DNA from 4 places in the Pseudoalteromonas sp. G5_S1_14_S5 genome. Region 4 is predicted to be linked to each of the others. Evidence: predicted binding sites of a transcription regulator. Region 4 holds the regulator's gene; each other region holds the start of a gene.
The links. Region 4 encodes sigma-54, which starts transcription at its own class of promoters, with help from an activator protein. Its sites were predicted from a motif close to GTTGGCACGNNNNTNGNNT; they were not measured.
Positions count from the first base shown of each region.

Region 1: the regulator sigma-54 is predicted to act here: its motif matches at 1,191-1,209, upstream of fliE (flagellar hook-basal body complex protein FliE).
Region 2: the regulator sigma-54 is predicted to act here: its motif matches at 979-997, upstream of ACTRWI_RS12165 (flagellar basal body rod protein FlgF).
Region 3: the regulator sigma-54 is predicted to act here: its motif matches at 966-984, upstream of ACTRWI_RS18875 (YccF domain-containing protein).

Region 1 covers NZ_JBQKUM010000053.1:23,702-25,905, forward strand. Annotated here, with positions in the region: gene fliF (flagellar basal-body MS-ring/collar protein FliF) at 1-808, opposite strand, end outside; gene fliE (flagellar hook-basal body complex protein FliE) at 825-1,100, opposite strand; gene ACTRWI_RS15715 (sigma-54-dependent transcriptional regulator) at 1,270-2,204, opposite strand, start outside.
Region 2 covers NZ_JBQKUM010000035.1:40,583-42,786, forward strand. Annotated here, with positions in the region: gene flgE (flagellar hook protein FlgE) at 1-781, shown strand, start outside; gene ACTRWI_RS12165 (flagellar basal body rod protein FlgF) at 1,033-1,782, shown strand; gene flgG (flagellar basal-body rod protein FlgG) at 1,804-2,204, shown strand, end outside.
Region 3 covers NZ_JBQKUM010000082.1:4,087-6,290, reverse strand. Annotated here, with positions in the region: partial or broken gene yiaY (L-threonine dehydrogenase) at 1-198, shown strand, start outside; gene ACTRWI_RS18875 (YccF domain-containing protein) at 504-938, opposite strand; gene ACTRWI_RS18870 (hypothetical protein) at 1,171-1,296, shown strand; gene ACTRWI_RS18865 (hypothetical protein) at 1,395-1,679, opposite strand; gene ACTRWI_RS18860 (NAD(P)H-dependent oxidoreductase) at 1,984-2,204, shown strand, end outside.
Region 4 covers NZ_JBQKUM010000007.1:51,420-53,623, reverse strand. Annotated here, with positions in the region: gene hpf (ribosome hibernation promoting factor) at 1-279, opposite strand, end outside; gene ACTRWI_RS03715 (RNA polymerase factor sigma-54) at 341-1,801, opposite strand; gene lptB (LPS export ABC transporter ATP-binding protein) at 1,856-2,204, opposite strand, start outside.

The DNA.
Region 1 (2,204 bases), on a different contig from region 4:
GGTTGCGCTCTAACTCATGTTCTTTACGACGCGCTGCTGATGTTGGGTCTTCAGAACCAGAACTCAGCAGTCTACCATGCTGATCTGTCACGGTTATTCGTGAAGTATTCATTCCCGGAACCGCACTGGCGACCATATCAACAATAGATTCGACTTCTTGCTGCTTGAGGTTAGTACCCGTTTTAAGTGTTAGAAAAACTGAAGCAGAGGCTTCTTGATTATGACGGACAAAAACACTTTGCTTAGGCAAAGCCAATAGGACATGAGCCTTGCGTACTGGCTGCATCTCTTCAAAAACCGCTTCCAACTGCCGTTCACGGCTCAGCTTGAGGCGCTCTTGCTCTAAACGCTGTGAGACTCCAAAGCCCATATCCTGCATAAGAATGTCATCACCTTCTCTCGTCTCTTGGTTCAAGCCAGCTCGAACCATATTAAGCTTCAGAGAATTATATTCACTCGCAGGTACAGAGATAGTATTGCCTTCAAGTGAATATTCGATCTTTTGCTGATCTAAGTAGTCAAGAACTGGGATCAATTCTTCTGTTTCGTAAGCCCCTAATGGACGCATTTCTGGCTCTTTTACCCAGAAAAACAGCATCACAATAAGCGCGACACAGATTGAGATAGACAGCACTAAGACAACCTGACGAAGTAAATCTAGGTCACCTACGGCCATATCAAATTTAGATGAACTACGTTCACCTAGATCGGGATTTTGTCCTTCTCCGTCCAGCTCAGCACCCGCAATGAGTGCGTGGTCGTTACCATCGCTCACGGTTAAATCTGTTGTTTGACTATTATCTGCCACTACTTAAATACCCAACTTATACCGGCATATTCATAAGCTCTTTATACGACTCAACCAACTTATTTCTAATTTGGATTGTCGCTTCAAAAGCCACACTAGATTTATTGCGAGCAATCATCACATCAGACAGCGACACACTTTGGTCGCCGCTATCAAAACGAGTTTGAAGATCCCCTGAGGTCTTTTGCAATGAGTTCACATTGTTGATGGCTTGCGTCAGCATGTTGCCAAAGTCTGCACCGACCGTTTGTCCTGTCGCAGCAGGGCGCGTGCTCGCAGCTTCAACCATCATTGCCTGCATTTCGCCTTGTAGACCATCTATTCTCATTTATTACCTCAAGGAGTCAAATTTATGACTGTCTATTTTGCTGTATTATTGACAGAGCAATTAGCGTGCCATACCTAAAGACGACTAGATATCGTATTACACTAGTCAGAAAGCTGACACTACTAATCTTTACTTAGTTTGGGATATCTATTCCAGCATCGCGCATTTTTGCTAACTTATAGCGCAATGTACGAGGGCTAATACCTAGTTTTTCAGCCATATCTTTACGTCGACCATTACATGCGATCAAAGTTTCGAGAATGATCGCATACTCTTGATCTCTAAGCTCATTCCCCAGCCCTTCACTGCTTGAAGCGATTTTATTGATCGGAGTTGCTTCTGCAATAGGCTTAATCTCTGGCGTTGCCACGTCGCTACCTTCCACAATCTGTTGAAGGCCACTGGCGTCTTGCCAATCGACTCCTTCAAGTAGGATATGCTCACCAGATATTTTTTCTTCTTCGCTCAGAATCAGGGCACGCTGCACGACATTATCAAGCTCACGGACGTTCCCCGGCCACGGATATTTGACGAGTTTGCTGATCGCTTGAGCTGACATGACCGGAACTGGCATGCCAAGTTTGGTACAGTGGCGCTCAACCAAGTGCTTCGCCAAAGGCTCAATATCACCTTTACGTTCACACAGTGGAGGCCAAGAAATTGGGAAAACGTTCAAACGGTAGTACAAGTCTTCACGGAAATTACCTTCAGACACATACTGCTTGAGATCTCGGTTACTGGTCGCGAGTACACGAACATCGAGTTTGATGCTCTTACGGCTACCTAAACGTTCAACTTCACGCTCTTGCAGCACACGCAGTAGCTTAGCTTGAAGGCCAAGGTCCATTTCACTGATCTCATCGAGTAAAATAGTCCCCCCCTGAGCTTGTTCAAATTTACCTGGACACGCTTGAATAGCGCCAGTAAATGCGCCTTTCTCATAACCAAACAGAGTCGCTTCCAACATATTGTCAGGAATTGCCGCACAGTTAATCGCGACAAACGGACCATCTTTACGGTTAGAGGCATTATGGATGTAACGCGACATCACCTCTTTACCTGAACCAC
Region 2 (2,204 bases), on a different contig from region 4:
AGCTGCATTTAACTTCAAAGATGCTGATACCTATAACCGTGCAACGTCTTCGACGGTATACGATTCTATGGGTCAGTCTTACAAGTTAACGACTTACTACCTCAAAGATCAAACGCAACCAAACACTTGGCAGACTTACTATACTGTGTCTGATGAGACTGGCGAGAAGCCACTCAACATCACTGGTGGTGATGCAACGAATGCTCAAGGTCATGTTGGTCACACAATGAAGTTCAACAATGACGGTACGTTAGCAAGCCTAAACAGTGGTCAACCGATTAACTCGGAACCTCTAGGTGCAGGCGCTAACCCTGTCGATCTGAATGGTGCAGATCCAACACAAGTGCTTAAGTTTGGTCTAGATTCTTCAACCCAGTTTGCGGCTCCGTTTGAATTAACTAAGTTTGATGAAGATGGTGCTACAACAGGTTTCTTAACCAAAGTCGATTTCGATGAGTACGGCAGTGTTCTAGGTACTTACTCAAATGGTGAAAACGTGATGCTTGGTCGTGTAGGCCTAGTTCGCGTACCAAACGAGCAAGGTCTGGATAAGAAAGGCGGTACTCAGTGGGATTCTACTAACGACTCGGGTGACAAAATCTGGGGTGAATCTAACAAAGGTTCATTTGGTAGCATCAACAATGGCTCTCTGGAGCAGTCGAACATCGATATGACTCAAGAATTGGTTGATTTGATTTCTGCTCAACGTAACTTCCAAGCGAACTCTCGTTCTCTAGAAGTACACAACCAACTACAACAGAATATTCTTCAGATTCGTTAATCGTTTCAAACGTTTGAATCATCTGCGAATACCCAATTCAATGTTATTGAATTGGGTATTGTCGTTTGATTTTTTATTTGCCGCCCTTATTGCCGCCCGGTAATGCTACAGGCAACAATTCTTCCTCAATGATCCTTTTGTGATCACCTTTCTTGTTTGTTTTTTATTTAAATTGTTGATAAATAACAGTTAAAAATATTGGCACAATGTTTGCTTTATTAGCCCCAGAAGATGATTTTTGGAGCAAAATTATGGATCGCGCACTGTTTCTTGCCATGAGTGGCGCTAAGCAAAATATGCAAGCTTTGCAGCTACGTGCAAACAACCTTGCCAACGTAAGTACAACGGGTTTCCGTGCTGATTTAGCACAAGCGCGTTCAATGCAAGCGTATGGCGAAGGTATGCCTACTCGTGTTTTCAGCATGACAGAGCGTCCTGGACATAATTTTGCACAGGGAAGTGTAATTACCACTGGCCGTGATCTTGATGTCACTATCCAAGGTGATGGTTGGATTTCGGTTATGGATAATACTGGACGTGAAGGTTTAACACGTAACGGTAACCTAAAGGTTGACCAAAACGGTTTGTTGACCAATGCAAGCGGTCATTTGGTATTGGGCGAAAACGATGCGCCAATCACACTACCTATCCCAATCAGTAAAGTCGAAATTGGTACAGACGGTACGATCTCAGTCATTCCTCAAGGCGCTCCAGCTGAGGAACTAGAGGTCGTTGATCGTATTAAACTTGTACGTCCAGACAATCAAATTTTGTTTAAAGATACGAATGGTCTATTCCGTTCGAAAAACCCAGATCAGGCATACGAAGCAGATGCAGAGGTAACGTTGCTAAAAGGTGCTATCGAAGGCAGTAATGTAAATGCCGTAGGTGAAATGACCAGCCTAATTGACTTACAACGTCAGTTTGAAATGCAGGTCAAGATGATGAGCACAGCAGAGGAAATGGACAAGTCGTCTGATTCACTGCTTCGTATGAGCTAATAGAATTTAAAGGAAATTGCTATGCATCCAGCATTATGGGTAAGTAAAACAGGTTTAGACGCCCAACAAACCAATATTTCAACGATTTCAAATAACCTTGCCAACGCCTCGACCATTGGTTTTAAAAAGAGCCGTGCGGTATTTGAAGATCTGTTCTACCAGAACATCAACCAGCCTGGCGGTCAGTCGTCTCAGAATACTGAGTTACCAAGTGGTTTGATGCTAGGTGCGGGTTCTAAAGTGGTTGCGACTCAAAAGGTTCACACACACGGTAACGCGCAGACTACGTCTAACAGCCTCGACATGATGATCGAAGGTGACGGTTTCTTCCAAGTTGAAATGCCAGACGGAGAAACAGGTTACAGCCGCAATGGTCAGTTCACATTGAACGGTGACGGCGCAATCGTGACCTCGGGTCAAGG
Region 3 (2,204 bases), on a different contig from region 4:
GGTGCAGAAGCAGCCATCGAAGCGATTGTTCAACTAGCGAATGATGTGAACATCCCAACTGGTATCGCGCAACTTGGTGCGTAACTAGAAGACATTCCTACATTGCCTGACAACGCACTGAAAGATGCATGTGGTTTTACTAACCCTAAACAAGCGACTCACGAAGAAATCTCTGCGATTTTCGAAGCGGCAATGTAATCTAACGTTAAGTCACTTACAAGCTAACCAACAAACGGGCTCACTTTTAGAGCCCGTTTTCTGTGCCTGCCATACGCGATTCAACCCTCTGTTTTGAACAACCACAATTCCAGTTAAACATCATTTAAAGTCTTATATTTTCATATACTTATTTATAGTCAAATTATTAAGCCATAGAATAACAAACAGGTTCCATTGAGCCGTTAGACAGTTAGCACTTCATTATTGGCATCACTCGCTACCCACTCTGCTCTTGCAAAAGAAACGGATGATTGTCACAGCCAGCCAAAAGATAAACAGAAATCTTAACTTTTGTAATTTCTTACTCGTGCCGCTTCTGCTTCGCGTTTATCTACCACTGTTTTACCGATTGGTGCCAATGAGATAATCGCTAGCTTAAGATGCTGAATCGCAAATGGAATACCGATGATAGTAATGAAGCACGCCACAGCCGACATGATATGACCAATTGCAAGCCAAATACCTGCAAACAAGAACCATATAATGTTACCTATCATACCTAATGGGCTTGTCCCGATATCCATTTCATTAGTCAGTTCATCACGAGAAATGGCTTCTTGACCAAATGGAAAGAACGAGAAGTTCCCCATAACAAAACACGCTCTACCCCACGGAATACCAACGATGGTAAGGAATGCAAGCAGCCCAAAGAACCACCACGCCAATCCCATAAATACGCCACCGAACAGAAACCAAATGATGTTACCTATTGTTTTCATTCTGTATTCTCCAACTCTCTGAATGCAATTTAATTACTATGCCAAATAAGGCACTGCTTGTTTCAATGGGTTTATTATTGTTGAGCCTTTATGAACCGTTTATGAATCAACGCTATTTTGTGTTTGATACACGCCACGAAACACTAAATCCACATAGGGCTCATTGAATTTATTTGATACCATTCAGTTCTGACTAAAGCGCAGACTAAACAACGAATTTAAGGTCGAAACTATGAACAATACAGAGCAACCTAAAAAGAAAGTGAAAAACTGGGTGCCTATCGTCTTCTTCGGAGTTCTTAGCACCATTCCTGTATTCATGTTCCTAGTCGACGTGTATATCAACCAATATATGTAACACTGTCCCGCTATCTCTGTCTGAATGAATACAAGCAAGCCCGCTTGTATTCATTCTAATGAGCACTCCTCACCACATTCAATTCAGTTTCTTTGCACTCAAATCAGAGCTTCGCTAATGAAGTCTAAGATATCGATCAAGGCGATCTCTAGCGCTGTTGGTTGATTCATGGTGCCAGTGATCACAAACACAGCCGCTTCATAACCAAGCAACTCTGCGACTTTGGTTTCAAAGCCTTCGATGAACTCACCATCCCAGTATGTATCGTGATGTATTTTGTGCTGTTCACACCATTCAGCCATCTGAGCAAATGTTTGTGCCGGAGTCGGATCTAAGTGACCTGAAAGAAACAAATTACACTTTTGCCGCAAGTCCATGCTCATACTTTTTCCTTTATTCATTGTTGTTCTATGTAGAGAGATTGAATTCTTTACGCTCTCTACCAACGTTGACATAAAATACGCTGATTCGCTTTTATTATTCACGAATAATTAGTTTTACTTAGTCGTAGAGTGGAGGGGCGAGACACTCCTAAATCAGAGCATGTTTTATATAATTAAACACTCGGTAAACCTATGTATCTAAATAGATAAGTATGGGCTAATTCGTTGTTCTTCAATCATTCTTCTATTATCGTGTATCTATAATTCCAATAAGCATTATTCGTTAACGGACAAAGAGGGCTTTATGTCGAAAAATCGAGTCTTGGTGCTATTCGCCCACCCTTCTCAGCATCGCTCTGAAGCAAACAAACCCTTATTCGAACAAGCCAAGCGTATTGATGGCGTGACCTGTGTTGACCTCTACGCTGAATATCCAACTTTCAAAATTAACATCGATCATGAACAGAAACGCCTGTTGGACCATGACATCATCATTTTTCAATTCCCACTTTATTGGTATTCAAC
Region 4 (2,204 bases):
ACTTAGCTTTTCTTTGTGCTTGTTGAGTTGGCGAACGAGTTTATCAACCAACGCATCAATCGCAGCATACATGCTTCCATCTGTTGCTGTTGCATGAATCTCGCCTTGGTTTACGTGAAGGGTCGCTTCTGCAATTTGATTGATTTTCTCAACTTTTAAAACAACCTGAACACTATTGATATGATCAAAGAAGCGTTCAAGCTTGTCGAATTTGGTGTGAACATAGTCTTGCATTGAATCGGTAAGATCAACGTGATGGCCTTGAATATTGATTTGCATAGACTTTCCTTTTCAGTTGGTGCCCGATAATAGCGATTGAGTTAAGAGTAACTCAATGAGCTTATAGTAGGCGTTTACGCTGACTCGATGGGGCAATGCCCAGAGACTCACGGTATTTCGCTATCGTACGTCTAGCTACCTGAATTCCTTGGTCAGCCAGTAAAGCAGCTATCTTGCTATCACTGAGAGGCTTAGCGGTATTTTCTGCCGCAACAAGCTTCTTAATGAGTGCTCGAATTGCTGTCGATGAACATTCACCGCCATTGTCAGTACTGACATGGCTCGAGAAAAAGTATTTCAGTTCGAAGATGCCACGAGGCGTATGCATGAACTTTTGAGTTGTCACACGAGAGATCGTGGATTCGTGCATATCAACGGCTAAAGCAACATCGTTGAGTACCATTGGCTTCATCGCTTCTTCGCCATGTTCGAAGAAATCGCGCTGATGTTCAACAATGCATCGCGCAACTTTGAGTAGCGTCTCATTTCGGCTTTCCAAGCTTTTGATTAACCACTTCGCTTCTTGCAAGTTTGAGCGAATGTATTGGTTATCAGCGCTGTTGCCTTTACTGCCTAAGTCAGCGTATTGCTGATTGACTTTCAGCTTTGGCACACTATCCGGGTTAATGGTCACTAACCATTTACCTAGATCTTTAAATACCGACACATCAGGAACCACATATTCGGTTTCGTCTGGCGTAATCTTACTGCCAGGTCGTGGGTCCAGTTGTTGAATGAGCTGTAGAACCTCACGTAGCTCTGCTTCTTTCAACTTGGTTTCCTTGATCACGAGTTTGTAATCACGATTACCGAGTTGGTCAATATGGCTAGTAAGTACTAACTGAGCTTCTTCAAGCCAAGGTGTGTCTTGTGGGAAAGTCGCCAGTTGTAGCAGTAAGCAATCTTGAAGATTTAGCGAGCCAACACCCAATGGATCAAACTGTTGGATTCTTTTGCGTACTGCTTCGATTTCATCAAGCTCTATGTCTTCACTGTCGAAGTTTTCAAGGATATCTTCACAAGATACGGTGAGATAGCCATAGTCATCAATGGCATCGATTAGCGCGAATGCAATGCTTCGGTCTGTTTCTGTGAAGGGGGTGAGGTCGAGTTGCCAAAGTAGGTAATCGTGCAAGCTTTCGGTGGTTTCACCTTGATATACAGGCATGTCGTCATCGATAGCAATACCAGTGTTACCTGTATTTGCGCTGTAGACATCTTCCCAAGTTGTGTCGATCTCGAGCTCGTTTCCAATCTCTGATTTTTCGATTAAGTCTGAGCTGTCAGGTAAGTCTTGCTCTGCGGCTTCAACTGTTTCTTTCTCGTCACTGCTAGGCTTTTCTTCCGATGATGGCGTTTCTTCATTGCCTTCTTCGACATCGAGTAATGGGTTAGATTCAAGTGCTTCTTGGATCTCTTGTTGCAAATCTAAAGTAGACAATTGCAGCAAACGAATCGCTTGCTGCAATTGAGGCGTCATTGCTAACTGTTGGCCTAGCTTAAGTTGTAATGAGGGTTTCATTCAGTGTTACTTACCTAGTTATTATTCTTAGAACTCTCGATACTCTCTATATAATCATAGACGGAATTGTTCGCCTAGATAAACTTGTTTAACTTGTTCGTTATTGAGAACATCTTCAGGAGTACCCTCTGCGATCAGGTGTCCTTGGCTCACGATGTAGGCCTTTTCACACACGTCTAATGTTTCACGAACGTTGTGGTCGGTAATCAAAACACCCAAACCGCGATCGCGCAGGTGTTCGATGATTTTCTTGATATCGATAACAGAGATCGGGTCAACACCAGCAAACGGTTCATCTAGCAAGATAAACTGAGGGTTTGCTGCTAGAGCGCGAGCGATTTCAACACGACGACGTTCACCACCCGAAAGTGCCATACCATTACTGTGACGGATATGTTGGATG